3 regions of the Caldimonas sp. KR1-144 genome follow, and region 2 is predicted to be linked to each of the others. Evidence: predicted binding sites of a transcription regulator. Region 2 holds the regulator's gene; each other region holds the start of a gene.
The links. The regulator HrcA, encoded in region 2, represses chaperone genes, less so after heat shock. The targets are predictions, from matches to a motif close to TTAGCACTCNNNNNNNNNGAGTGCTAA.

Region 1 (10,028 bases), 120 kb from region 2:
CGACATCATCGGCGTGATCGACGGCATCGCGTTCCAGACCAACATCCTCGCTTTGAACGCCGCGGTCGAGGCCGCGCGTGCCGGCGAACAAGGCCGCGGCTTCGCGGTCGTGGCCTCCGAGGTGCGCAGCCTCGCGCAGCGCAGCGCCGACGCGGCCAAGGAGATCAAGACGCTGATCGGCGCTTCGGTCGAGAAGGTCGACTCGGGCGCCAAGCTGGTGCAAGACGCGGGCGGCGCGATGAACGAGATCGTCGCCTCGGTGCGCCGCGTGAGCGACATCATCGGCGAGATCACCGCGGCCGCGGCCGAGCAATCGGACGGCATCGGACAGGTCAACAGCGCGGTGACGAACCTCGACCAGATGACGCAGCAGAACGCCGCGCTGGTCGAACAAAGCGCCGCCGCGGCCGAGAGCCTCAAGGAGCAGGCGCAGCGGCTCGCGCAGGCGATCGGCGCGTTCCGACTGGAGTCCGTGGCGGCCTGACCCTCACCCCAACCCTCTCCCGCACGCGGGAGAGGGAGCAGGCGGGGCCGTTGCGCCCCTCAACTGAACGCCTGGATCCCCGTGATCGCGCGCCCGAGGATCAGCGCGTGGATGTCGTGCGTGCCCTCGTAGGTGTTGACCACCTCCAGGTTCACCACGTGGCGGATCACGCCGAACTCGTCGGAGATGCCGTTGCCGCCCAGCATGTCGCGCGCCGTGCGCGCGATCTCCAGCGCCTTGCCGCAGGAGTTGCGCTTCATGATCGAGGTGATCTCCACCGACGCCGTGCCCTCGTCCTTCATGCGCCCCAGGCGCAGGCAGCCCTGCAGCCCCAGCGTGATGTCGGTCAGCATGTCGGCCAGCTTCTTCTGCACCAGCTGGTTGGCCGCCAGCGGGCGGCCGAACTGGTTGCGATCCAGCACGTACTGGCGCGCGCGGTGGAAGCAATCCTCGGCCGCGCCCAAAGCGCCCCAGGCGATGCCGTAGCGCGCGCTGTTCAGGCACGTGAACGGGCCCTTGAGCCCGCGCACCTCGGGGAAGGCGTTCTCCTCGGGCACGAAGACGCGGTCCATCACGATCTCGCCGGTGATGCTGGCGCGCAGGCCCACCTTGCCCTTGATCGCCGGTGCGGAAAGACCCTTGGCGCCCTTGTCGAGGATGAAGCCGCGGATCTGGCCGGCGTCGTCCTTGGCCCACACGACGAAGACGTCGGCGATCGGGCTATTGGTGATCCACATCTTTGAGCCGGTGAGCTCGTAGCCGCCGGCGACGCTGCGCGCGCGCGTGGCCATGCTGCCGGGGTCCGAGCCGTGGTTGGGCTCGGTCAGGCCGAAGCAGCCGATCCATTCGCCGCGGGCGAGCTTGGGCAGGTATTTCTGCTTCTGCGCCTCGGTGCCGAACTCGTGGATGGGCACCATGACCAGCGAGCTTTGCACGCTCATCATCGAGCGATAGCCGGAGTCGATGCGCTCGACTTCGCGCGCGACCAGGCCGTAGCTGACGTAGTTGAGGCCGGCGCCGCCGTAGGCCTCGGGGATGGTGGGGCCCAGCAGGCCGAGCTCGCCCATCTCGCGAAAGATGGCCGCATCGGTGGTTTCGTCGCGAAAGGCCTGCAGCACGCGCGGCGCGAGCCGGTCCTGGCAGTAGGCGCGCGCGGCGTCGCGCACGGCGCGTTCGTCGTCCGACAGCTGCGCATCGAGCAGCAGCGGGTCGTCCCAGTGGAAGGCAGCCTTGGAAGCCATCGTCGTCTCCTTCGGCACGCGGAGCAAAGGCCGCGCGCTATGGCATCGTCATGAAGAAAACCAGTCTAGCGCTGCGCGCACAGCGCCTTGATCGACTCGGGCGCCGGCACCGCACGGATGCGATGCCGATCGCCCGCGACGCGCTCGGCGAACACGCGCACCTCCTCGCATTCGCACAGCAGCTCGCCCGCCGCGTTGAAGATGCGGTGGCTCATCACGAAGCTCTTGCCGCGCCATTCGCTCACCGTGCTCTCGACGGCGATCTCGTCGCCGTAGCTGGCCGGCTTGACGAAGCGCGCCTTCGTGTCGACCAGCGGCGTGCCGATGATGCCCAACGAGGCCTCGGTCTCCTGCCAGGTCGGCACGCCGCAGGCGATGAAGTAGCGCCGCGAGCCGGCGTCGAACCAGCGGAAGAAGTTGGGAAACCAGACGATCTGCGCCGGGTCGCAGTCGCCGAACTCGACGGTGAGGCTGAAGCGGTGGACCTGGTTCATGCGACGCAGTATCGCGCCGCACGAGGCCTCACTTCTTCTCTCGCAGCTTCGCCAGCTCGGCCTGCGTTTCCTGCCACAGGTCCATGCCGATGTTGGCGCCGATGCCGGCATTCACGCGCGTGAGCTTGTCGCGCATGCGCGCGGCCTCGGCCGGCGGCAGCTCGTTGATCTGCATGCCCTTGGCCTTCAGCTCGGCCAGCGCGCGGCCGGCTTCGTCGCGCGTGTCGCGGCGCTCGAAGTCGCGGCTCGCGACGGCGGCGTCGCGCAGGACCTTCTGTTCATCCTTGGAGAGCTGGTCCCACCACTTCTTGCTCACCAGCACGATCCACGGGCTGTAGACGTGGTTGGTGATGCTGAGGTACTTCTGCACCTCGTAGAACTTGCTCGACAGGATGGTGTTGTACGGGTTCTCCTGGCCGTCGACCGTCTTGGTCTCGAGTGCGCTGAACAGCTCCGAGAACGGCAGCGGCACCGCGTTGGCGCCCAGGGTCTTGAAGCTGTCGAGGTAGACGTTGTTCTGCATCACGCGCAATTTGATGCCGTCGAGGTCTTCGAGCTTGTTGACCGCGCGCTTGCTGTTGGTCAGGTTGCGAAAGCCGTTCTCCCAATAGACCAGGCCGACCAGGCCCTTCTCGTCGAGCTTGGCCATCACCTTCTGCCCGACGGGTCCGTCGAGCACCGCGTCGGCTTCGCGCGCATTGTTGAACAGGAAGGGCGTGTCCCACAGCGCCATTTCCTTGCTGATGCCCACCAGCGTGGCGGTCGAGCCGACCATCATTTCCTGCGCGCCGCCGATGAGGGCCTGCTGCATCTGCACGTCGGGGCCGAGCGCGGCGGCGCCGACCGCGCGCACACGCATCTTGCCGCCCGAGCGCTTCTCGACCTCTTGCGCGAACAGCTTGACCGCGCGGCCCTGGTTGCTCTGTTCGTTGAGGCCGTAGCCGAAGCGGATGATGCGCGGCTTGATGTCCTGGGCCAGGGCCGCGAACGGCGCGGCGAGCGCGGCGGCGAAGGCCGCGGCGAGAACGGTGCGACGAAGGACTTGCATCTTCGGTCTCCTTGGATCGGTCTGTCTTGGGGTCAGCGCATCCACGCCACCGGCGCGGTCACGATCTGCGGGAACACGACCAGCAGCGCGAGCACGAACAGGTAGACGAGGAGGAAGGGGTTCACGCCGCGGATCACGCGCGACAGCGGCAGCCGGCCGACGCCGGCCACCACGTTGAGCACGGTGCCAACCGGCGGCGTGATCAGGCCGATGGCGCCGTTGAGCACGAACATCAGGCCGAAGTAGACCGGGTCGACGCCGGCCTTCACGGCGATTGGCAGCATCACCGGCGCGAAGATCAGGATCGTGGGCGTGAGGTCGAGCGCGGTGCCGATCAGCACCAGCACCACCATCATCACGGCGACCAGCACGCGCGGGTGCTCCACCATCGGGCCCAGCCAGCCGGTGAGCACGCTGGGCAGGTCGGCCAGCGTGATCATGTAGCTTGCAACCTGCGCACCGGCGCACAGGAACATCACGATCGCGGTCGTCTTGGCCGCGCGCACCAGCACGCCCTCGACCTCGGCCAGCGTCATTTCGCGGTGCACGAACAGCGCCACGGCCAGCGCGTAGAACGCCGCCACCACGGCCGCCTCGGTCGGCGTGAACACGCCGCTCTTCATGCCGCCGATGATGATGAGCGGCATCAGCAGCGCCCAGAACGCGCGTGCGGTAGCGCGCAGGCGCTCGCGCAGCGCCAGCGGCTCACCGGTGGGCAGGTCGATGCGCCGCACGACGAGCTTCCACGCGATCACGAGGCCTGCGCCCATCAGCAGGCCGGGCACGATGCCCGACAGGAACAGCGCCGAGATCGACGTGTTGGTCGTGACGCCGTAGATCACGAAGGGCATCGACGGCGGAATGATCGGCGCGATGATGCCGCCGGAGGCGATGAGGCCGGCCGAGGTGTGCAGCGGATAGCCCTGGCGGCGCATCATCGGCATCAGGATCGTGGCCAGCGCCGCGGTGTCGGCCAGCGCCGAGCCGCTCATGCTGGCCATCAGCACCGCCGCGCCGATCGCCACGTAGCCGAGCCCGCCGCGGATGTGGCCGCACCAGGCTTGCGCCATGTCGATGATGCGGCGGCTGATGCCGCCGGCGTTCATCAGCTCGCCGGCCAGCACGAAGAACGGCACCGCCAGCAGCGGGAAGCTGTCGACGCCCGCGACCAGGTTCTGCGCCAGCAACTGCGTGTCCCAGAAGTCGAGCGCCCAGGCCATGCCGGCGCCGGTGAGCACGAGCGCGAGCGCCATGTTCATGCCGACGCCCATCAGCGCCAGCATGCCGCCGCAGAAGATCAGGAAGGCGAGGGTCTCGGGCGCCATGGCCTTCACTCCACTTCGTGGGCGTGGCCCAGGTCCAGCGGCGTGCGACGCACGATCTCGGCCAGCGCCATCGCGCCGATCGCGAGCGCGCACAGCAGCGCCGGCAGCGGCAGCAGCGCGGTCGGGTAGCCGAGCACCACCGAGCGGCTCGACCAACCGACTTGCACCTGCTGCCAGGCGCCCCAGGCGAGCAGCGCACAGGCCAACAGCACGAGCGCGCGGATCGCGAGCGTCGCGGCGAGCAAGGCGCGCGGACGGCCCGCGAGCGCGGCCACCAGGCTGGTGAAGGCCATGTGCTCGCCGCGCGGATACGACGCCGCCGCGCCGATGAACACCATCCAGACGAACAGCAGCCGCGAGAGCTCCTCGCTCGCCGCGATGCCGCTGCCGAAGCCGTAGCGCAGCACGACGTTGACGAACACCGCCAAGGCCATCACGCCGAGGCAGACCGCCATCGCGCGATGGGCGAGCCGCTGCGCGAGGCCGCTGTCTTCAGGTGCGTGATTCATCGCGTCTCCTCGCTCGTGAGCCAGCGCAAGGATTCGTCGACCAGGCGGGCGAGCGGCGCGCGGGCGTCGAGCCGCAGCACGCCCGGCTCGGCGAGCGGCGGCTCCAGCGTCTCGAACTGGTTGTCGACCAGGCTGGCGTTGAAGAAGTGGCTGCCGGCGCGTGCGGCGACGCGCTCGATCGCGTGCGCGCGGTCGATCTCGAGGAACAGGAAGCGCAGGCCCGGCGCCGCGGCGCGCAGCCGATCGCGGTAGCGGCGCTTGAGCGCCGAGCAGCTCAGCACGGCGCCTGGCGCTCGCGCGCGCAGCTCGGCGGCCAGCGTGTCGAGCCAGCCGTCGCGGTCGGTGTCGGTCAGCGCAATGCCGTGGCTCATCTTCTGACGGTTGGCTTCGCTGTGGAACGCGTCGCCCTCGACGTAGGGCAGGTCCAGGCGCGCCGCCACCGCTTCGGCGAGCGTCGACTTGCCGCAGCCGGAAACGCCCATCACGACCACCGAGATGCCCATTTGAGATAGCGCTATCTGATTCGAAGCAAAAGAAGGCCGCAAGCCGGATCGATCAATCCCGAGGAGAAATGCCTCTCGCCCCGGGGTTCGCTCGGCTTGCGCGCCTTGCTGAGATAGCGCTATCCTAGGCCATGCGACCCCATCGCCGATCCGTGGTTTCCCTAGGCCGCCGGGCATGAACCGCCGCACCCGTGCCACCGGACGCGTGACGCTGGCCGACGTCGCCCAGGCGGCCGGCGTCAGCCCGATCACCGTTTCGCGCGCACTGCGCGGCGAGCGCACCGTGGATGCAGAGCTGGCGCAGCGGGCGCTGGAGGCCGCCCGCCGGCTGGGCTACGTGCCCGATCCGGCGGCTCGCGCGCTGGCCTCGCAGCGCAGCTCGCATGTCGCGGTGCTGATCCCGCTGCTGTCGAACGCGCTGTTCGTCGACCTGCTCGAGGCGGTGCAGCGCACCTTGCGTCCGGCCGGCTACCAGACGCTGATCGGCATCACGCACTACGACCCGAGCGAGGAGGAGCAGCTGCTGCGCGAGCACCTGGCGCACCGGCCGGCGGGCGTGCTGGTCACCGGCTTCGACCGCCACGAGTCGACCCGCTCGCTGCTGGCCGCCAGCGGCGTGCCCTGCGTGCACCTGATGGAGTCGGCGCCGCAGCCGGGCGTCTACAGCGTCGGATTCTCCCAGCGCGACGCGGGCGCGGCGATCACGCGCCACCTGCTCGAGCGCGGCCGCCGGCGCGTCGCGTTCGCGGCGGCCCAGCTCGATCCGCGCACGCTGCAGCGGCGCGAGGGCTGGCGCGAGACGCTGCAGGCCGCCGGCCTGTACGACGCCAAGCTCGAGTGGCTCAATCCGGCGCCGTCGTCGATGGCGCTGGGCGCGCAGATGTTCGAGCAGATCGTCGCGCAGCGGCCGGCCGTCGACGCGATCTTCTTCTGCAACGACGACCTGGCCCAGGGCGCCCTGCTGGCCGCGCAGCGCCTGCGCATCGCCGTGCCGAAGCGGGTGGCGGTGGCCGGCTTCAACGATCTGACCGGCAGCGACCAGATGGTCCCGGCGCTGACCACGGTGCGCACGCCGCGCGCCGAGATCGGCCGCGCAGCCGCCACGATGCTGCTGGCGATGATGCGCGGGGAACCGGTCGCGACCAGCTGCGTCGATCTCGGCTGGTCCCTGATCGTGCGCGATAGCACCTGACGCGTGTTAGTGCACACTCTCAGTTATTTCCTTAGAGACAAATAGGCGTCTTCAATCGCCTTCGACTTAGCACTCGATCGGATCGAGTGCTAGTATCTTGGCTGCAAAGGAGGACTGCATGTCTCTCTCACCGTCCACGACGCCCGCCGCCGGCACCGCCCTCGCGATCCGCGATCCTTGGGCGCTGGTGCCCTCGCTGGGCAACCTCGACGCCTACATCTCGGCCGTGAATCGCCTGCCGATGCTGACGCTCGAGGAAGAGCAGTCGCTCGCCAAGCGGCTGCGCGAACAGAACGACCTCGCCGCTGCCGGTCAGCTGGTGCTGTCGCACCTGCGCCTGGTGGTGGCCGTCTCGCGCCAATACCTCGGCTACGGCCTGCCGCATGGCGACCTGATCCAGGAAGGCAACATCGGCCTGATGAAGGCCGTGAAGCGCTTCGACCCCTCGCAGGGCGTGCGCCTGGTCAGCTACGCGCTGCACTGGATCAAGGCCGAAATCCACGAGTACGTGCTGCGCAACTGGCGCCTGGTGAAGGTGGCCACGACCAAGGCGCAGCGCAAGCTGTTCTTCAACCTGCGCTCGATGAAGCAAGGCTTCAAGGCCGAGGTCAGCGGCGAAGACAGCGACGCGCAGCAGCACCGCCAGTCGCTCAGCGACGCCGAGATCGACCTCGTCGCCGACCAGCTCAAGGTCAAGCGCGAGGAAGTCATCGAGATGGAAACGCGCCTGGCCGGCGGCGACGTCGCGCTGGAGCCGACCTCCGACGACGGCGAGGAAAGTTACGCGCCGATCGCCTACCTGGCCGACGAACGCCACGAGCCGACGCGCGTGATCGAGGCGCAGCGCCGCGACGCACTGGCCTCCGACGGCATCGCGCGCGCGCTCGACGCGCTGGATGCGCGCAGCCGCCGCATCGTCGAGGCGCGCTGGCTGCAAGTGCAAGACGACGGCTCGGGCGGCGCGACGCTGCACGAGCTGGCCGCCGAGTACGGCGTCAGCGCCGAGCGCATCCGCCAGATCGAAGTGGCGGCGATGAAGAAGATGCGCGTCGCGCTGGCCGAAGCGGCCTGAAGCGGATTCGCCTTCAAAGGAATCGGGGCCGCATCGCGGCCCCGTTCTCATTGGGAATCGATCAGCCGAGCAGCTGCCTGAGGTCGGCCGTCCAGGCCTCGACCGGCTGCCCGTAGCGCACGAACAGCCGCACGCGGCCCTCGGCGTCGAACACGTAGGCGCCCGCGGTGTGGTCGATCGTGTAGCGCCCCGGCTCCTTGCCGGGCACCTGCTGGAAGAAGACCTTGAAGGACTTCGCGACCGCCGCGGTCTGCTCGGGCGTGCCGCGCAGCGCGACGAAGCTCGGATCGAAGGCGTTCACGTAGGCCTTGAGCACCTCGGGCGTGTCGCGCGCCGGATCGACGCTGACGAACACGCCTTGCACGCGCTCGCCGGCCGCGCCGAGCTGCTTCTTCGCCGCGGCGATCTCGGCCATCGTGGTCGGGCAGACGTCGGGGCACTGCGTGTAGCCGAAGAACACCACCGCGACCTTGCCCTTGAAGTCGGCCATCGTGCGCGGCCGGCCGTCGGCGTCGGTCAGCGCGAGCGCCGCGCCGTAGTCGGCGCCGGTGATGTCCACGGCCTGGAATGCGGGCTTCTTGTCGACCAGCGCCGCGAGCCGGTCGCAGCCGGCCAGCGTGACGAGCATCGAGGCCGCACAGGCGGCAAGAAGGGTGCGGCGAAGGATCATCGGCATGGCGGCAGAGCTCAGACGGGCAGGTAGTGGTCGACCATCAGCGCAGCGAAAAGTGCCGACAGATACCAGATCGAGAAGCGGAAGGTCCGGCGCGCCAGCGCCTCGCTGTAGCCGCGCCACAGGCGCAGCGCATAGGCGCAGAACCACAGCCCCAGCGCGACCGCGGCCACGAGGTACGGCCAGCCGCTCATGCCGTAGACGAAGGGCAGCAGCGTCGCGGCCAGCAGCACGAAGGTGTAGAGCAGGATCTGCAGCCGCGTGAACTCGTTGCCGTGCGTGACCGGCAGCATCGGCAGGCCGGCGCGCGCGTAGTCCTCGGCGCGGTACAGCGCCAGCGCCCAGAAGTGCGGCGGCGTCCACAGGAAGATGATCAGGAACAGGATCAGCGACTCGGGACCGACCTCGCCGCGCATCGCCGCCCAGCCGAGCACCGGCGGCATCGCGCCCGACGCACCGCCGATCACGATGTTCTGCGGCGTCAGCGGCTTGAGGATCACGGTGTAGATCACCGCGTAGCCGACGAAGGTGGCCAGCGTCAGCCACATCGTCAACGGGTTGACCGCCGTCCACAGCAGCGCGCTGCCCAGCGCGCACAGCACGGCGGCGAAGAGCAAGGTCTGGCCGCGGCCGAGCTCGCCCTTGGCGGTCGGGCGCCAGGCGGTGCGCTTCATCTTCGCGTCGATGCCCTGCTCGACCAGGCAGTTGAAGGCCGCCGCGGCGCTCGCGACCAGCCAGATACCGAGGCACGCGAGTGCCAACGTGCCCCACGCCGCGGCATCGGGCCAGCCGGGCACGGCCAGCAGCATGCCGATCAGCGCGCAGAACACGATCAACTGCACGACGCGCGGCTTGGTCAGCACGAAGAACTGCCGCCAAGGCGAGGGCAGCGCGCCCGGCGCGGGATCGGGCGCGGCGGTGGAAGGCATCGGAGCAGGAGTGACCACGGGGGAGTCGGCGCGAAGGCGGTCGGAGGTTCTAGGAACGGGACTGCGGCGCGACGGCCGCCGCGTCCCAGGCCGCGACGGCAGCCGGCTCGCGGCGCGTGCGCACGAGCAGCGTGGTCATCACGATCGTCAGCGCGGCAGCGCCACCGGTATGCGCCACCGCCGCCACCAGCGGCCAGCCGAGCACGACATTCGAGACGCCGCTCGCCAACTGCCACAGCGCCACCAGCAGCAAGCCGGCCGCAAAGCGCCGCAGCGACGGCACGCGGCCGAGCGCAACGGCCAGCGCCAGCATCGTGGCCAGCACGACGACGGCGCCGATGCGATGCGTCATGTGGATGGCCGTGAGTGCGGCGAACGGCAGGAAGCCCTCGCCGCCCTTGCCGGTGCCCAGCGGGCGCAGGATCGAGAAGCCGTGCTCGAAGTCCATTGCCGCCGGCCACCACTGGCCCTGGCAGGTCGGGAAGTCGCTGCACGCGAGCACCGCGTAGTTGGTGCTGACCCAGCCGCCGAGGGCGATCTGCACGGTGGCCAACGCGG
Region 2 (10,028 bases):
AGCGCGGCGGCCGCGTGATCGCGCAAGGCACGGCGGCGGAGCTTCGCGTGCACGACGACTCCATCACCGGCCGCTTCCTCGAGAAGCCGCTGGTGCATCCGCTGCAGGCGCGCAGGGCGGTGACGGCCCCTCACCCCAGCCCTCTCCCCAAAGGGGCGAGGGAGCAGACCGGAATTGCTCCCTCTCCCGCCGGGGCGGGAGAGGGTCGGGGTGAGGGTGGCGAATGGCTCATCGTTCACGGCGCGACGCTGCACAACCTGCGAACGATCGACGTGCGCGTCCCGCTGCGCCGCCTGGTCGCCGTCACCGGCGTCAGCGGCTCCGGCAAGAGCACGCTCGCGCGCGACGTGCTGCTGGCCAACGTGCAGGCGGCCGTCGCGCTCAAGGGCAGCAAGGCCGGGCGCGAGCAGCTCGCGGCCGGCACCGCGCCGGCCTGGACCGGCTGCGATCGACTGAGCGGCTTCGACACGGTGGACCGCGTGCTCGAAGTGGACCAGACGCCGATCGGCAAGACGCCGCGCTCCTGCCCGGCCACCTACATCGGCTTCTGGGACACGATCCGCAAGCTCTACACCGAGACGCTCGAAGCCAAGGCGCGCGGCTACGCGGCGGGGCGCTTCAGCTTCAACACCGGCGAAGGCCGCTGCCCGGGCTGCGAAGGCCAGGGCTTGCGCACGATCGAGATGGCCTTCCTGCCCGACGTGAAGGTGCCGTGCGACCTTTGCCACGGCGCGCGCTTCAACCCCGAGACGCTGGCCGTCACGTGGCGCGGCAAGAGCATCGGCGACGTGTTGCAGATGGAAGTCGACGAGGCGGTCGAGTTCTTCGCCGCGATGCCGAGCATCGCGCACCCGCTTCAGCTCTTGAAGGACGTGGGGCTGGGCTACCTGACGCTGGGTCAGCCTTCGCCCACGCTCTCGGGCGGCGAGGCGCAGCGCATCAAGCTGGTGACGGAGCTGAGCAAAGTGCGCGACGACATCGGCCGTCGCGGCCAGAAGGCACCGCACACGCTCTACGTGCTCGACGAGCCGACCGTGGGCCTGCACATGGCCGACGTCGAGAAGCTGATCCGCGTGCTGCACCGGCTCGTGGACGGCGGCCACAGCGTCGTCGTGATCGAGCACGACCTCGACGTGATCGCCGAGGCCGACTGGGTGCTGGACCTCGGGCCGGAAGGCGGCTCGGGCGGCGGGCGCGTGGTGGGGGCGGGATCGCCGGAGGAGATCGTCGCGGCGGGGACGCATACCGGCGTGGCGTTGGCGCCGGTGTTGGCGCGGGGGCAGGCGCGCGGTGGTAGCACAGCTCTCGCGCTATGAGGTGCTGCCGCAGGGCTGCCTCTGCGGCAGGCCGCGCTAGCGGCGCGCTTCTGGCGTGACGAAGCCGATCGGCCGCTTGGGCGGATCGGGTGGAGCTGTTAACGCGCGCAGCGCCTCGAGGATCTGGCGGATCTGATGACGCGTCTCGCGACTGAGCGCGTCGTGATCGAGTGCGAGCCCGTCCGTCTTGGTCTCCAACTCGGACAGGCGTTGAGCCAGCTCGGCGTGCGAGGCAATGAACTGCTTGATTCGAACGAAGGCGCGCACGACATAGATGCCCATCTCGATCGCACGCGGCGAGTTCAGCGCATTGGAGGCCTGAATCGCCCCGTGTTCGGTGAAGGCAAACGGCAGCGAGCGCGAGAACTTGAGTTTCGCGAGGTGATCACAGTTTGTGATCACCTCCGCCCTTTCGGCGGTCGACAGCTGGAACATGAAGTCCGCCGGGAATCGAGCGGAATTGCGCTTGACTGCCTGGTTGAGCGCGCCAGTCGGTACGCCGTACAGCTCGGCCAGGTCGGCGTCGATGATGACCTTGTGGCCGCGCAACGTCAGGATGCGGCTCTCGATGTGGGGCAGAACCGGGGTGCTGTTGCCCTGGGGACGCGGGTTCGGCATGTCGACGCAGTTCCGGCGGCCGAATGGCCGTCACTGCGGCAGATGGGACATCAAGTCATCACCGATTGCCATGATCAGTGCCGGCAATGCATCCACGTCACGCATCTCGGTGCGGAAGTTCGCCACGCACGCCCTCAGCCAGAAGCGCCCATCGACCACCGCCGGGCTCAGGAAGGCGCGGCCGTCGCGCTGCAGCGCGTCGAGCAGCGCGCGGTTGAGCGCGTCGAGTTCGTCTTCGCTGCCGCGCCAATCTGCGGGCCGGTAGCGCATCGTCGTGATGCTCAGTCCTCGAGGTCCGGCCTCGAGCTGCGGCGTCGCGCACACCGCGGCGTGCAGCCGCTGCGCGAGCGCGATGTCGTCGGCGATCATCTGCGCGATGCCGTCGCGCCCCGCCATGCGCAGGATCAGCCAGACCTTCAGCGCGCGAAAGCCGCGCGAGTTCTGCGGGCCGAGTTCGTGGAAGTCGATGCCTTCGGCGTCGTCTTGCGACGGCGCGGCGTAGTACGACGGCCGCTGCGCGAACAGCGCACGCAGGCGCTGCGGTTCGCGCAGCAGCAGGCCGCCGGCTTCCAGCGGCGCGTAGAGCCACTTGTGCGGATCGAGCGCGAGCGAGTCGGCCTCGCCGAGCGCGGCCAGGTCGTCGGCGGCGTCACCGAGCCACGCGCGCAGCGTCGCGTCGGCGAGCAGGCAGGCCGCGGGCGCGCCGTAGGCGCCGTCCACGTGCAGCCACAGGCCGCGTTCGCGGCACAACGCGGCCATTGCACGCAAGGGATCGACCGCGCCGGTACTCACCGTGCCGGCAGTGGCGATCACCGTCAGCGGCGCGATGCCTTGCGCGCGATCGCCGTCGAGCCGCGCCCGCAGCGCATCGAGGTGCAGGCGCTGGCGCTCGTCGGTCTCGATCCAGCGCACCGCGTCGTCGCCGAGGCCGGCGATGCGCACCGCCTTGGCGAGCCAGCCATGCGTCTCGCGCGAGGCGTAGATCGCGCGCGCGCCGTCGCCGGCCGCGTGGCGTGCGGCGAGCAAGGCGACCGTGTTGGCCGAATTGCCGCCGCTGGTCAGCAGGCCGCCCGCGCCTTCGGGCAGCCCGACCAGCTCGGCCAGCCAGCGCAGCGTCTGCGCCTCGATCTCGCTGGCCACCGGCGCGGTCCGCCACAGGCTCACATTGGCGTTGAGCGCCGCGGCGAGCAGCTCGGCGAGCATGCCGATCGGCGCCGGCGACGAGGCGATGTAGCCGTGGAAACGCGGATGGCCGGTGATCGGCGAGCGCTCGAGCAGCAGCGCCATCGCCTCGTCGAGCAGCGCCGCGGCATCCTGGCCGACGCGCGGCAGCGGGTTCGCCGCGCCGACCAGCGCACGCACTTCGGCGGGTGTCGCGTCGGGCATCACGGGCCGGTCGCGCAGGCCCTCCAGCGTGATCGCGATGCGCTCGACCAGGGCGTGACCGAGCGCGCGGAACTCGTCCGCCGGCATCGCGAGCGCGGCGTCGCGCGTCAACTCACCACGCCCTTGCCGCGCAGGAACTCGTCGACCAGCTGCAGCCGCACCAGCGGATCCTCGAGCTCCATCAGCTTCTGCTTGGCGGCCAGCGAGATCGGCAGGATCTCGCACCAGCGGTTGGCGAGCCAGCCGGCGCTGTCGAACTGGTAGGGCTCGAGGAAGGGCTGGGTGCCCTGCGCCTTGAGCGCTGCGATGGCGTTGGCCAGGCCCTTGGCCGAGCCGATCAGTGCCTCGGTCGGCAACACGACCTCGTCGTCGGGTAGCGCCGTGACGCGCGCGGTCCACAGACCGTCGTCCTGCTGCTGCGTCGACTCGGTCGCGAAGCGGTGCGTGCCGCGGCAGCGCACGTGCAGGATGCCGGTCTGGGCGCTGTCGGCCTCGATCAGCTCGGCCTGGCAGCCCACGCGCTCGAAGACCACGGGCGCCTTGCTCGCGCCGCGCACCTCGGCGCCTTGCGTCAACGCGACGACGCCGAACGGGCGCCGCTCGCGCAGGCAGTCGGCCATCAAGTCGAGGTAGCGCGCCTCGAACACCTTGAGCCCGAGCAGGCCGCCGGGAAAGAGCACCGATTGCAGCGGGAACAGCGGCAGCTCGAACGGCTCGGAGGAAACGGAATCGGGCACGGTCAGGGCGCGGTGGTCCGCGCGTCCAGTTCTCTATGGCGCACCAAGGTCGGTGTGCGGTCGCGGAAGACCTTCGCGAGCTGCTCGGCGAAGTAGACGGAACGATGCTGGCCGCCGGTGCAGCCGATCGCGACGGTGAGGTAGGCGCGCTGGTCCTGTTCGAAGGCCGGCAACCAGCGTGCCAGGAAAGCCTGGATCTGCGCGAGCATCTCGTTCACCTCGGGCTGCGCTTCGAGGTACTCGGCCACCGGCAGGTCGCAGCCGCTGAGCGGGCGCAGTTCGCGCACGTAATGCGGGTTGGGCAGCACGCGCACGTCCCAGACGAAGTCGGCGTCGAGCGGCACGCCGTTGCGAAACGCGAAGGACTCGAACACCAGCGTGAGCGAGCCGCCGACCGCCTGCACCATCTGGCGTATCCAGGCGCGCAGCTGCGTCGGGCGCAGCGAGCTGGTGTCGACCACGGTGGAGACGTCGCGCAGGTCGGCGAGCAGTTTGCGCTCGAGCTCGATCGCCTCGATCAGCGCGCGGTGGCCGTCCTGCGTGTCGTCATTGGTCAGCGGATGGCGGCGGCGCGTCTCGGAGAAGCGGCGCACCAGCGCGTCGGTGCTGGCGTCGAGGAAGACCGAGCGCACGATCACGCCCTCGGTGCCCAGGCGCAGGATCAGCGGCAGCAGGTGCGGCAGCGACGCGGCGCTGCGCACGTCCATCGCGATCGCCAGGCGACGCATGCCGCGCTCGCTCTCGAGCTTGAGGAACTCGCGCAGCAGCTCGGGCGGCAGGTTGTCGACGCAGTAGAAGCCGGCGTCCTCGAGCGCGTGCAGCGCGACCGACTTGCCGGAGCCGGAGATGCCGGTGACGAGAACGACCTCCCGATGGTTGTCGGCTCCCCGCTCGCCGGGGACGGCGGGCGACCCTCCGAGAGGGTCCGGCCTTGCTTGGGGCGGCCCGGCGCTGCGGCCGGAGTCAGCAGCCTCGTTCATGCCGGTCTGACTCATGCGCGTTGCTTCCGTTTCGTACCTGGCGCTTCAGGCGGCGCGGCGGCCGCCAGCAGCGCCTGCGCGTGCGCGAGGCTGGTGCCGCCGCCGGCGTCGCCGCCCAGCATGCGCGCGAGCTCGGCGACGCGAACCGGCCCTTCGACCGGCTTGACGCTGCTTTCGGTGCGCCCGCCGCTGCTCGCCTTGGCGACGACGAAATGATGGTCCGCGCAGGCGGCGACCTGCGGCAAGTGGGTGACCGCCAGCACTTGCCGATCGCGGCCCAGCCTCCGCATCAGCGCGCCCACGGTGTCGGCCACCGTACCGCCGACGCCGGCGTCGATCTCGTCGAAGATCAGCGTCGCGGCGCCGTGGCCCTGCTGGTTCTCGAACTCGCTGGTGGTCACCGCGATCGCCAGCGCGATGCGCGAGAGCTCGCCGCCCGAGGCCACCTTGGCCAGCGCGCGCGGCGTGCTGCCGGCGTGTCCGGCAACGCGGAACTCGACCGCCTCCATGCCCGAGCGCTGCGGCTCGGGCAAGGGCTCGAGCGCGACCTCGAAGCGACCGCCGGCCATGCCGAGCTGCTGCATCGCGGCGCTCACCGCGGCGGCCAGCTTGGGCGCGGCGGCGCGGCGTGCGCGCGTCGCGGCCTGGGCCTCGCGGTCATAGGCGCTGCGCGCGGCGGCGAGCGTGCGTTCGAGCGCGGCGAGGTCGGTGGCGGCATCGACCTGCGCGAGCTCGTCGCGCCATTGCGAAAGCAGCGCGGGCAGTTCCTCGGGCGGGCGGCGAAAGCGCCGCGCGAGGCTCATCCAGGCGCCCAGGCGCGCGTCGAGCTCGGCCAGTCGATCCGGGTCGAGCTCGCCGTGGCGCAGCCGCGAGACCAGCGTGTGCGCGGCGTCCTGCAGCTGCGCCTGCGCGCTCCTGAGCACATCGAGCGGCTCGGCCAGCGCGGCGTCGTGTTCGACCACCGCTTCGAGCGCGTCGATCGCCTGCGCGCAGCGCGACTCGGCGGAGTCGTCGGCCTCGCTCGCGGCGTCGATGGCCGCCTGCAGCGCGTCGATGATGGCCTGCGCATGCGACAGGCGCCGGTGCTCGGCTTCGAGCTCGGGCCATTCGCCCTCGGCCGGTGCGAGCTTGTCGAGCTCGCCGATCTGCCAGGCCAGGCGCTCGCGTTCGCGGTCGAGGTCGGCCTGCTGGTGGCGTGCGCGCTCGAGCGCCTCGCGTGCGGCGCGCCAGTTCGCATGCGCGGCGGCGAGGGCGGTGGTGTCGAGGCCGGCGTAGTCGTCGAGCAGCGCGCGCACCGCGTCGGCGCGCGTGAGGCCCTGCCAGGCGTGCTGGCCGTGGATGTCGAGCAGGTGCTCGCCGAGCTCGCGCAGCTGCGCGACGGTGGCGGTGCCGCCGTTGATCCACGCGCGGCTCTTGCCTTGCGCGTCGATCGTGCGGCGCAGGATCAGCGGGTCGCCGGCCTCGCCGGGCTCGAAGCCGGCTTCGGCGAGCCACGCGGCGAGCGCGTCGCCGGCGGCATCGAACTCGGCGCTGACCTCGGCGCGTGCCGCGCCCTCGCGCACGACGCCGGCATCGCCGCGCGCACCGAGCGCGAGCTGCAGCGCGTCGATCAGGATGGACTTGCCGGCCCCGGTCTCGCCGGTCAGCACCGAGAAGCCGGCGGCGAAATCGAGTTCGAGTTCGCGAACGATCACGAAGTCGCGCAGCGCGAGACGTCTCAGCATGGGATCACGAAGCGGTTCATGGATTGGCGTCGTGCACGACGCCTTCGTTCCAGTGCAGTTTGCGGCGCAGCGTCGCGTAGTAGCTCCAGCCGCGCGGGTGCAGGAAGCGCACTCGGTGCTCGCTGCGGCGCACGTGCACGCGGTCGCCGTGCAGCAGGCTGGCCAGGCCCTGGTGGTCGAAGTTCACGCTCGCGTCGCGGCCGGCGACGATCTGCAAGGTGACCTCGCCGTCGTCGGGGAGCACGATCGGGCGGTTGGACAAGGTGTGCGGCGCGATCGGCACCATCACCCATCCCGCGATGCCCGGGTGCAGGATCGGCCCGCCGGCCGACAGCGCATAGGCCGTCGAGCCGGTCGGCGAGGAAAGGATCAGCCCGTCGGCCCGGATGTTGGCGACGAACTGGTCGGCGATCTCGATGCGCAGCTCCACCATGCCCGCGGTCGCGCCGCGCGTGACGACCACGTCGTTGACCGCGAAGCCCTCGAAGATGCGGTCGGTGCGCCCGCTCGCGCCTTCGCGCGTGACGCAGCCGGCCAACATGGTGCGCTGCTCTTCCTCGTACTCGCCGGCGATGATGGGCGCGAGCGACTCGCGCAGCTCGGCGATCGGGATGTCGGTGATGAAGCCCAGCCGGCCCTGGTTGATGCCGACCAGCGGCAGGCCATGGCGCGCCATCTGGCGCGCGACCGCGAGCATGGTGCCGTCGCCGCCGACCACGACGACGAGGTCGCATTGCGCGCCGATCTCGTCGGGCGTGAGGGTGGGGTGGTCGGCGAGGCCGGTGTTCAGCGCGGTGTCGCGCTCGAGCGAGACCTCGACGCCGGCACCGAGCAGGAACTCGGCGACATCGGCCAGCACCGAACGGCTGCCCGGCGCCTGGTACTTGCCCACGAGGGCGGCATGACGGAACCGGTTGGCCATGAGCGTGCGTTCGGGTGCGGCAAATTACACCACAGGGATGTGCGGCAAGGGCTTGTACGCGCATGGGGTGCGTGGGGCCGCACCTACAATGAAAATCACGATTGCGAAGCCCGCCGGACATGCTGGACGAACGCGCCAAGACCCTGCTGAAAGCCCTCGTCGAGCGCTACATCGCCGACGGGCAGCCGGTGGGTTCGCGCACGCTGTCGCGCGCCTCGGGGCTGGAGCTGTCGCCGGCGACCATCCGCAACGTGATGGCCGACCTGGAGGACCTGGGCCTCATCGCCAGCCCGCACACCTCGGCCGGGCGCGTGCCCACGGCGCGCGGCTACCGCCTCTTCGTCGACACCATGCTGACCGCGCGCCCGGTCGGCGAATCGCCGGCGGAGCTTGAACAGGCGCGCGAGCAGATCCAGCCCGACCAGCCGCAGCGCGTGATCGCGCACGCGGCGCAGATCCTGTCCAACCTGTCGCAGTTCGTCGGCGTGGTCACGGCGCCCAAGAAGGCGAGCGTGTTCCATCACATCGAGTTCATGCGCCTGGGCGAGCGGCGCGTGCTGGTGATCCTGGTCTCGCCCGACGGCGACGTGCAAAACCGCGTGATCTTCACCGCGCAGGACCACACGCCCGTCCAGCTCGTCGAGGCCACCAACTACGTCAACGCGCACTACGCCGGCCTCACGCTGGAGGCGGTGCGCGAACGGCTGCAGCACGAGGTCGAGCAGCTGCGCGGCGAGATCGCGCAGCTGATGCAGGTGGCGGTGCAGGTCAGCAGCGAGGCGCAGGCCGAGACCTCCGAGCAGCTCGTGGTCTCCGGCGAGCGCAACCTGCTGACGGTGCAGGACTTCGGCAACGACCTCGGCTCGCTGCGTCGCCTGTTCGAGCTGTTCGAGCAGAAGACGCAGCTGATGCGCCTGCTCGACACGTCCAGCCGCGCCGAGGGCGTGCGTATCTACATCGGCGGCGAGAGCCAGGTGGTGCCGTTCGAGGAGCTGTCGATCGTCTCGGCGCCCTACGAGGTCGACGGCCAGATCGTCGGCACGCTGGGCGTGATCGGGCCGACGCGCATGGCCTACGACCGCATGATCCAGATCGTCGACATCACGTCGCGGCTGGTGACGCACGCGCTGAGCCAGAAGTAGGCCGATCGCTTGACCTTGTCACCGTGGCAAGGTCTATCGTGGCGGCCGGTCCCTCTGCTAACCTCGTCGTCGTGAAGTCCCTGCGCGTCTGTCTCCTGCTTGTGCTGGCGCTCCTGCTTCCCGTCCGGGGCGCGGTGGCGGCGGCCATGCTGTGCCCGCCCGGCGGCAGCGGCCTGCAAAGCGAGTTGCGCCTGCAAGGCGAGCCGGCGGGCCATCACATGGACCACGGTGCGGGCGGCGGCCACGACCACGGTGCCGACCATGCCGGCGCCGGCCACGCCGACCACGGCCACGAGGACGGCGCGTTCGACAAGTGCAACCTGTGCTCGGCCTTCTGCTCGCTCACGCCATTCGTGAGCGAGCCGCAGACCCTGCTCGATCCGCCGGACCTGGCGGACGCCGAGTTCCCCGCGCTCTCGCCGCCCGCACCGTCGTTCGTCTGCGGCGGCCAGGAGCGGCCGCCCCGAACCATCTGACCCCTTCGAGGCCTCTTCGAGAGGCTTGACGGGGCTCGTGCGCGCGGCGCACGGGCGTCCTCCGGCCGACATGCACCGGCCGACGACTCACATGGTTTCGAGCAATGAACGACCTTCTCCTCAGGCGCGTGCCTGCCGTGGCGCGGTGCTTGCCGTGGTGGGCGCTGGTGCTGGCCGGCTGCGCCTCCTTTTCGCCTGACGGCGGTGCCGGCCGGGTTGCCGAGCTGACCCAGGAACGCACCGGCCTGGCGAGCACCTACCAGCGCACGGCCGGCGACGTCGACACCGCGCGCGCCAGGATCGCCGAGCTGCTCAAACAGCCGCTCACGGCCGACAGCGCCGTCGAGCTGGCCTACCTGAACAACCGCGGCCTGCAGGCCAGCTTCAGCGAGCTGGGCATCGCCGAGTCCGAGCTGGTTCGCGCCGGACGGCTGCGCAATCCGTCGTTTGGCTTCGGGCGTCTGCGCGAGGCCGGCGGCGTGGTCGAGATCGAGCGCTCCGTCATGTTCGACGTGCTGGGGCTGTTGACGCTGCCGGTCGCGTCGCAGGTCGAGCAGCGGCGCTTCGCGCAGGCGCAGCTGCAGGCGGCCCACGAGGCCGTCGGCATCGCCGTCGAGACGCGCAGGGCCTACTTCAGCGCGGTCGCGGCCCAGGAGCTGGTCAAGTACTACGAGCAGGTCAAGGACGCCGCCGACGCTTCGAACGAGCTCGCGCGGCGCATGCTCCA
Region 3 (10,028 bases), on a different contig from region 2:
GTGACGCCGGCGAACATGCCGCGCGTCAGCGCCACCGGCGCGAGCCGGTAGTAGTAGCTCAGGCGGCCGAACACCAGGTAGTTGCCCTCGACCTGCCCGGGCTTGTAGCCCGACAGGTTCTGGAAGCCGCCCAGGTTGTACAGGCCCTGTCCCTGCACTGCCGCGCCGCCGGCCATCTGCGTGCGCGCGTAGACGCTCACGGTGTGGCGCCTGGCCATCGTGAAGGCAATGCTGCCGTCGCCTTCGAAGCGCGTGTAGTGGTCGGCATTCGAGCTGCCCGACTCGCGCAGCGCGCCGCCGGCCAGCTCGCCTTGCACGCGGTAGCCGGACTGAGGGAAGAACGCGTAGTCGAGCTGGTCGATCGTCGCGCGCACGCGCAAGCCCTGCTCGCGGCGCGTGCGCGACTCGGTGCTGCCGGTGTAGCCCTCGCCGATCAGCAGCGGCTTGTCGGTCCAGCGCCGCACGTAGGCGCCCAGGCGCAGCTCGCCGAACTGGCCCCAGGGTTGGCCGAGGTCGAGGCCCAGGCCTTCTGTGGTGCGGCGCAGCCGGCCGCTTTCGGGGCCCTCGGGGCCGGCATAGGTGGTGAACTGCTCGCGGCGGATCACGCCGGCCGGCGCGATGAACCAGTCCCAGCCGAGCGATTCGCTCCAGCGCAGCGGCCGGTAGAACTCGCTGAACCAGGTCGGCTGCGAGCCGATCTGCACGATGTTGCGCCACTCGCTGCCGTTGGCGTCGAGCCAGTGGCGGTTGTGCGAGATCTTGATGTTGAAGTCGCTCTCGCCGCTGAAGTCGGTGCTGAGGTCCAGGCCGACCTTGAAGTAGTTCGGCCCCCAGGCCTTGTCGTCGAGCGCGAACACGACGCCGTCGACGCCGTCGCTGGCGTGCACGATCTGGAAGTCGACGCGGTCGTAGTCGCCGCTGGCCGCGAGCCGGCGCACGTCGCGCTCGGCGGCCGCAGGATCGAAGCGCAGGCCGGGCTGCGTCTCGAGCTGCGCGGCAAAGCGCTCGGGGTGCGTGAGCTCGCTGCCCTCGAAGCGCACGAAGGCCAGCGGCGGGCGATCGCCCGGCGGCTGCGCGCGCGCGGCGGCCCACTGCCGGTACGCCGCCTCGCCGACCGCGAAGTCGCCCAGCTGCAGCACCTGCGCGTTGGCCTGCAGTTCGCCGAGCTGGAAGAAGTCGGCGGAGCGCGCGAAGTCGGCCGAGGTGAGGCTGCCCAGCGGCGGCGTGATCAGCAGGTCGCGCGGCGTCAGCGAGGCGAGGCTGCGCTGCACGTTCTGCTCGGTGAGGATGTTGATCATCTGCGCCGTCACGCCGAGCAGCGTGCCCAGCGTCTCGCGCTTGGCCAGCGGCGTGCCGACGTTGACGACGATCACGATGTCGGCGCCCATCGCGCGCGCGACGTCGACCGGCACGTTGTCGACCAGGCCGCCGTCGCCGAGGATGCGGCCGTCGATCTCGGTCGGCGAAAACACGCCCGGCACGCTCATGCTCGAGCGCAGCGCCAGCGCGAGGTCACCCTCCTTGAACACCACGGGCTGGCCGGTCTCCATGTCGGTCGCGACGGCGCGAAACGGCGTGGGCAGGCGGTCGAAGTCGCGCACGTCGCGCACCGCCAGCGTGTAGCGGCGCAGGAGCAGCTCGAGGCCGCGGCTGGAGACCGTGCCCAGCGGCACGCGGAACTCGCCGTCGCGCAGCCCGACCTCGATCGCGGGCGCGATCTCGTAGTCTTCTTCCTTGCGCCGCTGCGACAGCTCCTGGCGCGAGACGCGGCTCGCGAACAGGCCGTCCCAGTCGACCTTGAGCAGCTCGCGCTCGAGCTGCTCGGCGCTCATGCCGCTGGCGTACAGGCCGCCGATGATCGCGCCCATCGAGGTGCCGGCGATCACGTCGATCGGCACGCGTTCGCGCTCCAGCACCTTCAGCACGCCGACATGCGCCAGGCCGCGCGCGCCGCCGCCGGACAGCACGAGGCCGACCTTCGGGCGCGCCAGCGGCGTGCCGGCGGGCGCTTGCGCCCAGCTCGCCGCGAACCAAACAGACAGGACGAAAGCAGCGAGACAGCGGCGCATCGGCGCGATGTTACGGGCGCGCGTCCCAGGGAAACTCGACGCGTCCGATCACGCCCCAGTCCGCCCGCCCGGTGGCCGGCGCATGCTGCGCGTCCAGCGCGACGCGCCAGCGCCAGCGCGGCATGCTGGCGTGCAGCGCGAGGCTGGCGCCGTAGATCTCGCCGTCGCCGGGGAAGGCCTGGTTGATGCCAACCTGCCCGTTCGAGGCAATGCGACCGTGCCACAACAGCGCCTCGACGCGCGGCTGCGTCGCGTCGCTGGTGCGCGTCCAGTCCAGCCCGGCGACGACGATGCGCGCGCCGCCGCCGGTGAAGGCGCCGATCGGCAGGCCCTGGTGGTAGTGGCCGGTCACGTAGGTCGAGTGCGTGTAGACCGGGCCGAGGCTCGCGCCGTCGAGCCCGAACAGCGCGCTCATGCGCGTGTCGGTGGCCTCGAGCGTCCACTGCCAGCGGTCGGCGCCGACCAGGTGTCGCCATTGCGCGCCGACGGTGCCGAAGCGCTTGGACGGCAAGTAGCCCGCCTCGTCCTCGCCGGCGATCTGGCCGTAGAGCATCAGCGTCGAGTCGCCGAGCGGCACGGCCCAGCGCGCGTCGAGGCCGGCGATTTCGTTGCCGGGATCGGGGCCGTCTTGCGCAACGTCGTCGATGTTGGAGCGCGAGCCGGTCAGCGCGCGCCACAGCGAGCCCGGGCTTTCGCTGCGGCCCTCGCCGCCCCAGTACAGGTAGCGCGCGGCGCCCAGTTCCAGGCCGGGCAGCGGCCGCACGGTCAGCCGCATGCCGATCGCCTTCGGCCGCGCCGGCTGGTAGTCGCGCGGCTGGGCGACCGACAGCTCCCAGCTCCACGGCCCGATCCACTGCAGCCACTCGCTGACCGGCGCGCTGTCGGCCGCGCGGCGCAGCAGCAGGCTCGCCTGCGGCGCAGCGACGTTGCCCAGGATCGGCGCCGCATAGCGGGTCGGTCCCCACCAACGGTCGAACTGGCCCGCTGCCGCGAGCGCGAACTCGCCGATGCAGGCGCCGTAGCTGCCGTCGATGCCGGGGCCGTCGTCGTCGTGGCCCAGCGGCTCGGAGCGCATGTTGATGCTCAGCTGCCCGGCGCAGGACTCGCCGGCCAGGCGTGCCGTCGCCGTCGCCGTGCCGCGCGCACGCTGGGGCCAGGCGGCGCCGACCGGCACATGGCGCGCGGTGTTGACGCCGAAGGCCAGCGACGCGGCCGCGCTCGCGTGACGCAGCGCCTGCTCGACGCGCGCCAGCGCGTCGCGGTCGGCTTCAGTCAACGGCGCATCCGGCGCTTGGGCGCGCAGTGCGTCGATCACGACCGCCGCGGCGATCGGCCACTGGCCTTGCGTCAGGTCGATCACGCGGCGGTCGGCCAGCCAGGCGAGGTCGTCGCGCAGGCCCGTGTCGCCGGGGTCGAGCAAGGTCGCACGCGGCGGGTCTTCGGCCCAGGCGGGAGCGCTCATCGCGAGCGCTAGGCAGGTGACGAGCGGCCATGGCGCTCGAAGGTTCTGGATCAAACGGTCGGCAACGGACATCGGACGGGACTTGTCTTCGCGCAAAAGGCGCAGACCAGAGCAAACGGCATGCCCTGGTGTACCTCCATGCGGGGCGCGGCGCCGTCCCCAGATGTGAGCTTGTGTAGTCAGCGCGCCTGCGCCAGCAGCCGGTCGACGGCGCGCTCGAGCAGGCTGCGCTCTTCGAGCGGCGCGGCGAGCTGGAGCGCGACCAGCCGCTCCAGCGCGCTGCGCGTGAGCGCGTGCGTCTGGCCTTCTCGCGCATCGCTGAACAGCCACATCTCGCGCGCCGGCCCGACCCACAGCAGGCGCGCGGCCGTCCAGCAGCCGCGCGCGACCAGGCGCAGCCAGGTGCCCGGCTCGAGGCGGCGCAGCCAGTCGCCAGGCGCGGCGCCGAGGGCCACCTCGTCGAGCAGCGCGGCCGGCACGGTCGGCAGCGAGCCGACGTCGAAGGCCGTGTCGCCGCCGACGGCCGACGGGCCGGCCTGGGCCTCGTCTTCCGCACGCAGGCGCCGCACGATCTCCTGCGGCTCGAGGCCGGGCGGCGCGGCCATCGGCAGCTCGCCGCGCAGCAGGTCGCCGCGCAGCAGCTCGCGGTGGCGATTCATCAGCAGGTCCAGCACCGCCTGGCGCTCGCCCGCGGGCAGGCCGATCAGCGCGCAGCCCTGCTCGATGCGCTGCACGATGGCCGGCACGCGCGCGATCAGGCGCTCGCGCTCGCCGCTGCCGCGGATCGGGCGCAGGCTGTCGAGGACGTCGTCGACCAGGGCCACCGCAGCACGCGCGGCGGGCGAGTCCTCGCCGTCGCGCAGCGCGATCTCGACCATCGCGTCGACCCACGGGCCGGTGAGAAACGCCGCGAGCTGCGCATCGACACGCGCGGCCGTCAGCTGCCCGCGGCCCAGCGGCTCGGCCTGGGCGTGGTGCACGTGCGCTTGCGCCATGCGGCGCAGGCCGACGCGCAGCGCGCTGCGCCGCTCGGTGCGCTCGAGCCGCTCAATCAGCTCGCGCGCGTCGAGGCGCTCGGCGTCGAGGTCGGCGCGCGCCAGCGCCTCGAACTGCTCCAGCGCATGCGCGAACGCGGCCGCGTCGGCGCGCCGGCCGCCGGCCAACTCGGCGCAGACCGCGTCGACGCCTTGCATCAGCGCGCCCAGCCGCGGGTCGGCGTCGTCGTCGAAGCCCAGCGTGTGCGAGCCCAGGCGCTCGAGCAAGCGCCACGCCGGATGGGTGTAGTCGTTGAGCAAGGCCGGCTCGCGCAGCGCCAGCCGCAGCAGCGGCACCTGCAGCCGCGCCAGCGCCGCGCGCACCGGCATGCGCAGCGCCGCGTCGCCGATCAACGCCTCGACCAGACCGGCCATCAGCTCCATCACCTGGCGATCGGCGATGTCGCGCGCGAGCGCCTCCAGGAGCGGCAAGCGCTCGCGCACGCGGTTGACCAGCGCCGCATCGCCGGCGCCGGGCGCTGCCGCGCCGAGCATGCGCAGCACGTCGGCGTCGAGCGCCTCGAGCGATCCGCTGCCGGTGGTCGGGGTGCCCAGCTGCGGGCGCATGCGCACGCGCAAGGCGTCGAGCGCGCCGGGCCGCGTGACGTCGAAACCCGAGGACACGGGCGTCGGCACGCGGCGGTCGCGCGAGGTGTGGGCACGCCAGGCGGCCGGCTGGACGCCTTGCGCTTCGAGCCGCGCGAGCGCGTCCGTGGCGAGGCGGCCGAGCGCGTCGATCAGCGGCTGCGCGAGCGCGCGCAGCAGGGCCAGCCGTGCCGGCCCGGCCAGGCCGAGCACGCCGGCGGCGTCCCAGACCACGCGCGCGAGGAGGTCGGGGCGCAGCGGATTGGATTCGGCGCGCACGCGGTCGTGACCGGCCAGCGTGGCGGCACGCGCCTGAAGCTCGCGCAGCACGGCGTCGTGACTGGACTCGACGGCCTGCACGATGCGCAGCAGCTCGACGTTCTCGTCGGCCTGGTCTTCGTCGACCAGGCTCAGGCTGTCGAGCGAGCGCGGGGTGGCGCGGCGCGTCGCGGTGGGCGCCAGCGGCGCCTCGAAGTCGGCGCGCCAGCGCTGTTCCAGCAGTTCGGCGACGCGGCGCGCCCACAGCGGATGGTGCTGGTGCACCGCGACCTCGGCGTCGAACAGCGGCGCGCCGGCGGTGCCGCGCAGGCTGCGCGTGGTGGTGGGCGACTGAAGCTGGCCGCGCGTCTCGTGCGCCAGGCGGCTCATCCAGCGAGGCACCCCGGACAGCAGTTCGTCGAGGGCCCGCTGCAGCGGTGCAGGTATCGGCATGATGGGGAAAACGGCGACAAACGGTCGCTCGGAGCCGATTATCGGCGCCGGCACTGTCGCTCGGCTGTCGGTTGGGCCATCGATCGGACGACCGCATCCCGCCGGCGACCGCGCTGTTGTACTGCCGGTCCCGCAAAGAAAAAGGGCCGCCTTCCGGCAGCCCTTTTGCTGAATCGAAGAAACGACTCAGGCGGACATCACATGTCCATGCCCATGCCGCCCATGCCGCCCGGCATGCCGCCGGCCGCGGGCGCTTCGTCCTTCGGCGCCTCGGCGACCATGGCCTCGGTCGTGAGCATCAGCGAGGCCACCGACGCGGCGTTCTGCAGCGCGGTGCGGGTCACCTTGGTCGGGTCCAGGATGCCCATCTCGATCATGTCGCCGTAGGTGTCGTTGGCGGCATTGAAGCCGTAGTTGCCCTTGCCGTTGAGCACCGCGTTGATCACCACGCTCGGCTCGCCGCCGGCGTTGGCGACGATCTCGCGCAGCGGGGCTTCGATCGCCTTGAGGATCAGCTTGACGCCGGCGTCCTGGTCGGCGTTGTCGCCCTTGATCTCGCCGGCAGCCTGGCGGGCGCGCAGCAGCGCGACGCCACCACCGGCGACGATGCCCTCTTCCACCGCAGCGCGCGTGGCGTGCAGGGCGTCCTCGACGCGGGCCTTCTTCTCCTTCATCTCGACTTCGGTGGCGGCACCGACCTTGATGACGGCCACGCCGCCGGCCAGCTTGGCCACGCGCTCTTGCAGCTTCTCGCGGTCGTAGTCGCTGGTGGCTTCCTCGATCTGGATGCGGATCTGCTTGACGCGCGACTCGATGTCGGCAGCGGCGCCGGCGCCATCGATGATGGTGGTGTTTTCCTTGCCCACCTCGACGCGCTTGGCCTGGCCCAGGTCGGCCAGCGTGACCTTCTCGAGCGTCAGGCCCACTTCCTCGGCGATGACCTTGCCGCCCGTCAGGATGGCGATGTCCTCGAGCATGGCCTTGCGACGGTCGCCGAAGCCCGGCGCCTTGACGGCCACGACCTTCAGGATGCCGCGGATGGTGTTGACGACCAGGGTCGCCAGCGCCTCGCCTTCGACTTCCTCAGCGACGATCAGCAGCGGGCGGCCGGCCTTGGCCACCTGCTCCAGCGTGGGCAGCAGGTCGCGGATGTTGCTGATCTTCTTGTCGAACAGCAGCACGAACGGGTTCTCGAGGATCGCCGACTGCTTTTCGGGGTTGTTGATGAAGTACGGCGACAGGTAGCCGCGGTCGAACTGCATGCCCTCGACGACGTCGAGCTCGTTGTCCAGCGACTTGCCGTCTTCGACGGTGATGACGCCTTCCTTGCCGACCTTGTCCATCGCGTCGGCAATGATCTTGCCGATCGACTCGTCCGAGTTGGCCGAGATCGCGCCCACTTGAGCGATTTCCTTGCTCGTCGTGGTGGCCTTCGAGGCCTTCTTCAGCTCGGCGACCAGGGCGGTGACGGCCTTGTCGATGCCGCGCTTGAGGTCCATCGGGTTCATGCCCGCGGCCACGTACTTCATGCCTTCGCGCACGATGGCCTGGGCCAGCACGGTGGCGGTGGTGGTGCCGTCACCGGCGTTGTCCGAGGTCTTGGAAGCGACTTCCTTGACCATCTGGGCGCCCATGTTCTGGAGCTTGTCCTTGAGCTCGATCTCCTTGGCGACCGAGACACCGTCCTTGGTGACGGTGGGGGCGCCGAACGAACGCTCGAGCACCACGTTGCGGCCCTTGGGGCCCAGCGTGACCTTGACCGCATTGGCCAGGATGTTCACGCCCTCGACCATGCGCGCGCGGGCTTCACCGCCGAACACGACGTCTTTTGCTGCCATGAGTTTTCTCCGTATTCCTGTGATTCAGATCGCTTGAGCTGCGGCGGCCGGATTACTTCTCGACCACGGCGAAGAGGTCTTCTTCGCGCATCACGAGCAGCTCGTCGCCGTCGACCTTGACGGTCTGGCCGCTGTACTTGCCGAACAGCACGCGGTCGCCGACCTTGATGTTCAGCGCCACGAAGTCGCCCTTGTCGTTGCGCTTGCCCGGGCCGACGGCCAGGACTTCACCCTGGTCGGGCTTCTCGGCCGCGTTGTCGGGGATCACGATGCCCGAGGCGGTCTTGGTCTCGTTCTCGAGGCGCTTGACGATCACACGATCGTGCAGGGGACGAAGTTTCATCGCATCTCCTTCATGCATTGCCACTGGCGGGCAGATACCAGGCTTTCCAAGCGAGCCTGCGAAGTTTGCGCAGACTCACAAAACGTCACCGCGCCCGGACGGGGCTCTGCGGCGCGGTGTTAGCACTCGTCTCTCGTGAGTGCTAGCGAAGGGATTATAGGGACGCTTGGCGGCAGTTCAATGGCGGGTGTCGAGATTCACTGAGTCTTGAATTCGAGCCGCCGAGTTCTGAACTCGGAAGGCCGAGCGCCGAGCACCCAAGCCGACATGGGTTGGTTTTCAAGCGTTCGAAACGCCACGTACTGTCTCAGTCTGAGATGTGACGATCAGGAGGCCGCCGATCGCCCCATCGTTCGCCGGCAAAACAGGACCGGCATTGAGTCAGGTGGCGCAACGCTGCGTTGCGCGGCTGGCACGGGGATTGCCTCTTGTCAAGGGGTGCCATCAACATAGACATTATTGATGTTCCCGGCACGTCGTGAGGGGCGCACGATGGCACATAGGCAGTGGGGGGCGCTCATGTCCGCAGCAAGGAGCGGACTAAAGAGGCACCCCAAGTCCGTTCTTTTGGTTGTTTCGCTGGTCCTTGCGTGGCTTACCTTGTGGGTAGTGCTGTGGTGGTGGACCGAATGCCTCCCCCCGCTGCGGCCGTGGATAGAGACGCTGAACGGAGCAACGTGGTCTGACGAGTGGGAGCGGCTGTGGAGCGAGAGTCCGTTCTGGTTCGCCGGAGCAATCGCTACACGAACCGCCATCAACTTTGCGGGTCCAATCGGCGTACTCGTGACTCTGGCGTGGTTCCTCGTCGGATTGGAGCGGTTTATGTACATGTCTCGGCTCGAACTTCTCACACTGCTCAATGCCGAGCTGGTGCCAACGCTGGCGGCCGTGCTCAAGAGGCGTAGCCACGTCATCTCGGACGAGGACAAGGCCGAGATGCGAGCGGCGGCCGACGAACTCATCAAAGACTTCGTCAAGGACGCTGAGGAGATTTCAGACAAGCAAGGCGACAACTAAGAACTCGCGAACCCGGCAAGGGTTCGCGCGCGAACAATCCGTCCAGCGGGGAGTGGCATGGACGAAAGTCACTTGAATGACTATCGCGACTATCTCAGTCAGGCCCTCAAGTTCTGCACCTCTTGGTGGTTCGTCGAGAAGCGCCTACGGCGGCTCTGGAAGGAACTCAACAAGCCGGCAGTTCTGACGCCGGGGCCAGCGCCTGAGCCGATAGACAGGTTCCTAAAGGAAGCCGAGGCCTGGTACAGCAGACAGTACATGCTCAACGGATGCCCGCGGCGCTAGCTGGCCAAGTCGGCAATCTCTTCCAGAGTCCAAACGTGGTCACTGATGCCCGCCTCCATGGCCGGCGTCACGCGCAGCGTCTTGTGGATGCGCGCGAAGTTGTAGTGCATGAAGTGCAGCGACACAGCATGTCAAGGTTCTCGACCTTCTTCGAGAGCCGTTCGTCAGCCGCGTGAAGCGGCGCATGCCCATCCGCATTGTCAGGTTCTGCCGCTCCACATAGCTGGTGGAGGCATGAGCCAAGTCCGGGTCGCCCATCACGACGCGAGTTGCTGTAGCGGCGCTGGTCTTCCTTCGGGCCTTCGCCGTAGATCTTCACCAGCATCGCGAAGTCGCGGAAGTTCGCCGGCAGCGCTTCAAGGTATGCCTTGTCGCCATCGGTCGTGAGTTGGACCGGGTTCGCGAGGCGACGCGAGAGATCGGCCATGAACGCCTGCCCGATGGCCTCGAAGGTGTTTCTCGGCACCGCGAACGTTTTCCAGGTGTTGGCCGATCTCTTCCTCGGTCAGATACCTGGCGATCAACTTGCCACCTTCGATCGCAAGGTTGCCAAGTGGATGACCGAACTGTCGGAGCCAACGACAACCCCGTCCTTGCAGCGAATGCCGGCAAAGACGGTCATCCGCGGAATACGCTGTTGACCTTCATCTCTGGGTACGCCTTGTAGATGGACGAGACCAGCTC

Region 1: rpoH (RNA polymerase sigma factor RpoH) is a predicted target of HrcA. The motif match lies at 6,863-6,889, and genes of this name have one in related genera.
Region 3: groES (co-chaperone GroES) is a predicted target of HrcA. The motif match lies at 8,162-8,188, and genes of this name have one in related genera.

Annotation. Positions count from the first base shown of each region.
Region 1 is NZ_JBMSEE010000003.1:222,615-232,642, forward strand. Features, by position in the region: gene ACO2TI_RS08955 (methyl-accepting chemotaxis protein) at 1-484, shown strand, start outside; gene ACO2TI_RS08960 (acyl-CoA dehydrogenase) at 544-1,725, opposite strand; gene ACO2TI_RS08965 (acyl-CoA thioesterase) at 1,791-2,219, opposite strand; gene ACO2TI_RS08970 (TRAP transporter substrate-binding protein) at 2,248-3,267, opposite strand; gene ACO2TI_RS08975 (TRAP transporter large permease) at 3,300-4,592, opposite strand; gene ACO2TI_RS08980 (TRAP transporter small permease) at 4,598-5,101, opposite strand; gene ACO2TI_RS08985 (gluconokinase) at 5,098-5,604, opposite strand; gene ACO2TI_RS08990 (LacI family DNA-binding transcriptional regulator) at 5,780-6,796, shown strand; gene rpoH (RNA polymerase sigma factor RpoH) at 6,915-7,868, shown strand; gene ACO2TI_RS09000 (SCO family protein) at 7,930-8,544, opposite strand; gene cyoE (heme o synthase) at 8,556-9,470, opposite strand; gene ACO2TI_RS09010 (COX15/CtaA family protein) at 9,520-10,028, opposite strand, start outside.
Region 2 is NZ_JBMSEE010000003.1:346,679-356,706, reverse strand. Features, by position in the region: gene uvrA (excinuclease ABC subunit UvrA) at 1-1,316, shown strand, start outside; gene ACO2TI_RS09630 (ORF6N domain-containing protein) at 1,353-1,934, opposite strand; gene ACO2TI_RS09625 (pyridoxal phosphate-dependent decarboxylase family protein) at 1,965-3,431, opposite strand; gene ACO2TI_RS09620 (LON peptidase substrate-binding domain-containing protein) at 3,428-4,057, opposite strand; gene rapZ (RNase adapter RapZ) at 4,060-5,052, opposite strand; gene recN (DNA repair protein RecN) at 5,049-6,761, opposite strand; gene ACO2TI_RS09605 (NAD kinase) at 6,778-7,683, opposite strand; gene hrcA (heat-inducible transcriptional repressor HrcA) at 7,803-8,825, shown strand; gene ACO2TI_RS09595 (hypothetical protein) at 8,972-9,301, shown strand; gene ACO2TI_RS09590 (TolC family protein) at 9,406-10,028, shown strand, end outside.
Region 3 is NZ_JBMSEE010000002.1:103,599-113,626, reverse strand. Features, by position in the region: gene ACO2TI_RS04405 (patatin-like phospholipase family protein) at 1-2,069, opposite strand, end outside; gene ACO2TI_RS04400 (capsule assembly Wzi family protein) at 2,080-3,531, opposite strand; gene ACO2TI_RS04395 (DUF1631 family protein) at 3,711-5,861, opposite strand; gene groL (chaperonin GroEL) at 6,059-7,699, opposite strand; gene groES (co-chaperone GroES) at 7,752-8,042, opposite strand; gene ACO2TI_RS04380 (hypothetical protein) at 8,535-9,059, shown strand; partial or broken gene ACO2TI_RS04375 (IS1 family transposase) at 9,344-9,804, opposite strand; gene ACO2TI_RS04370 (hypothetical protein) at 9,770-9,985, shown strand.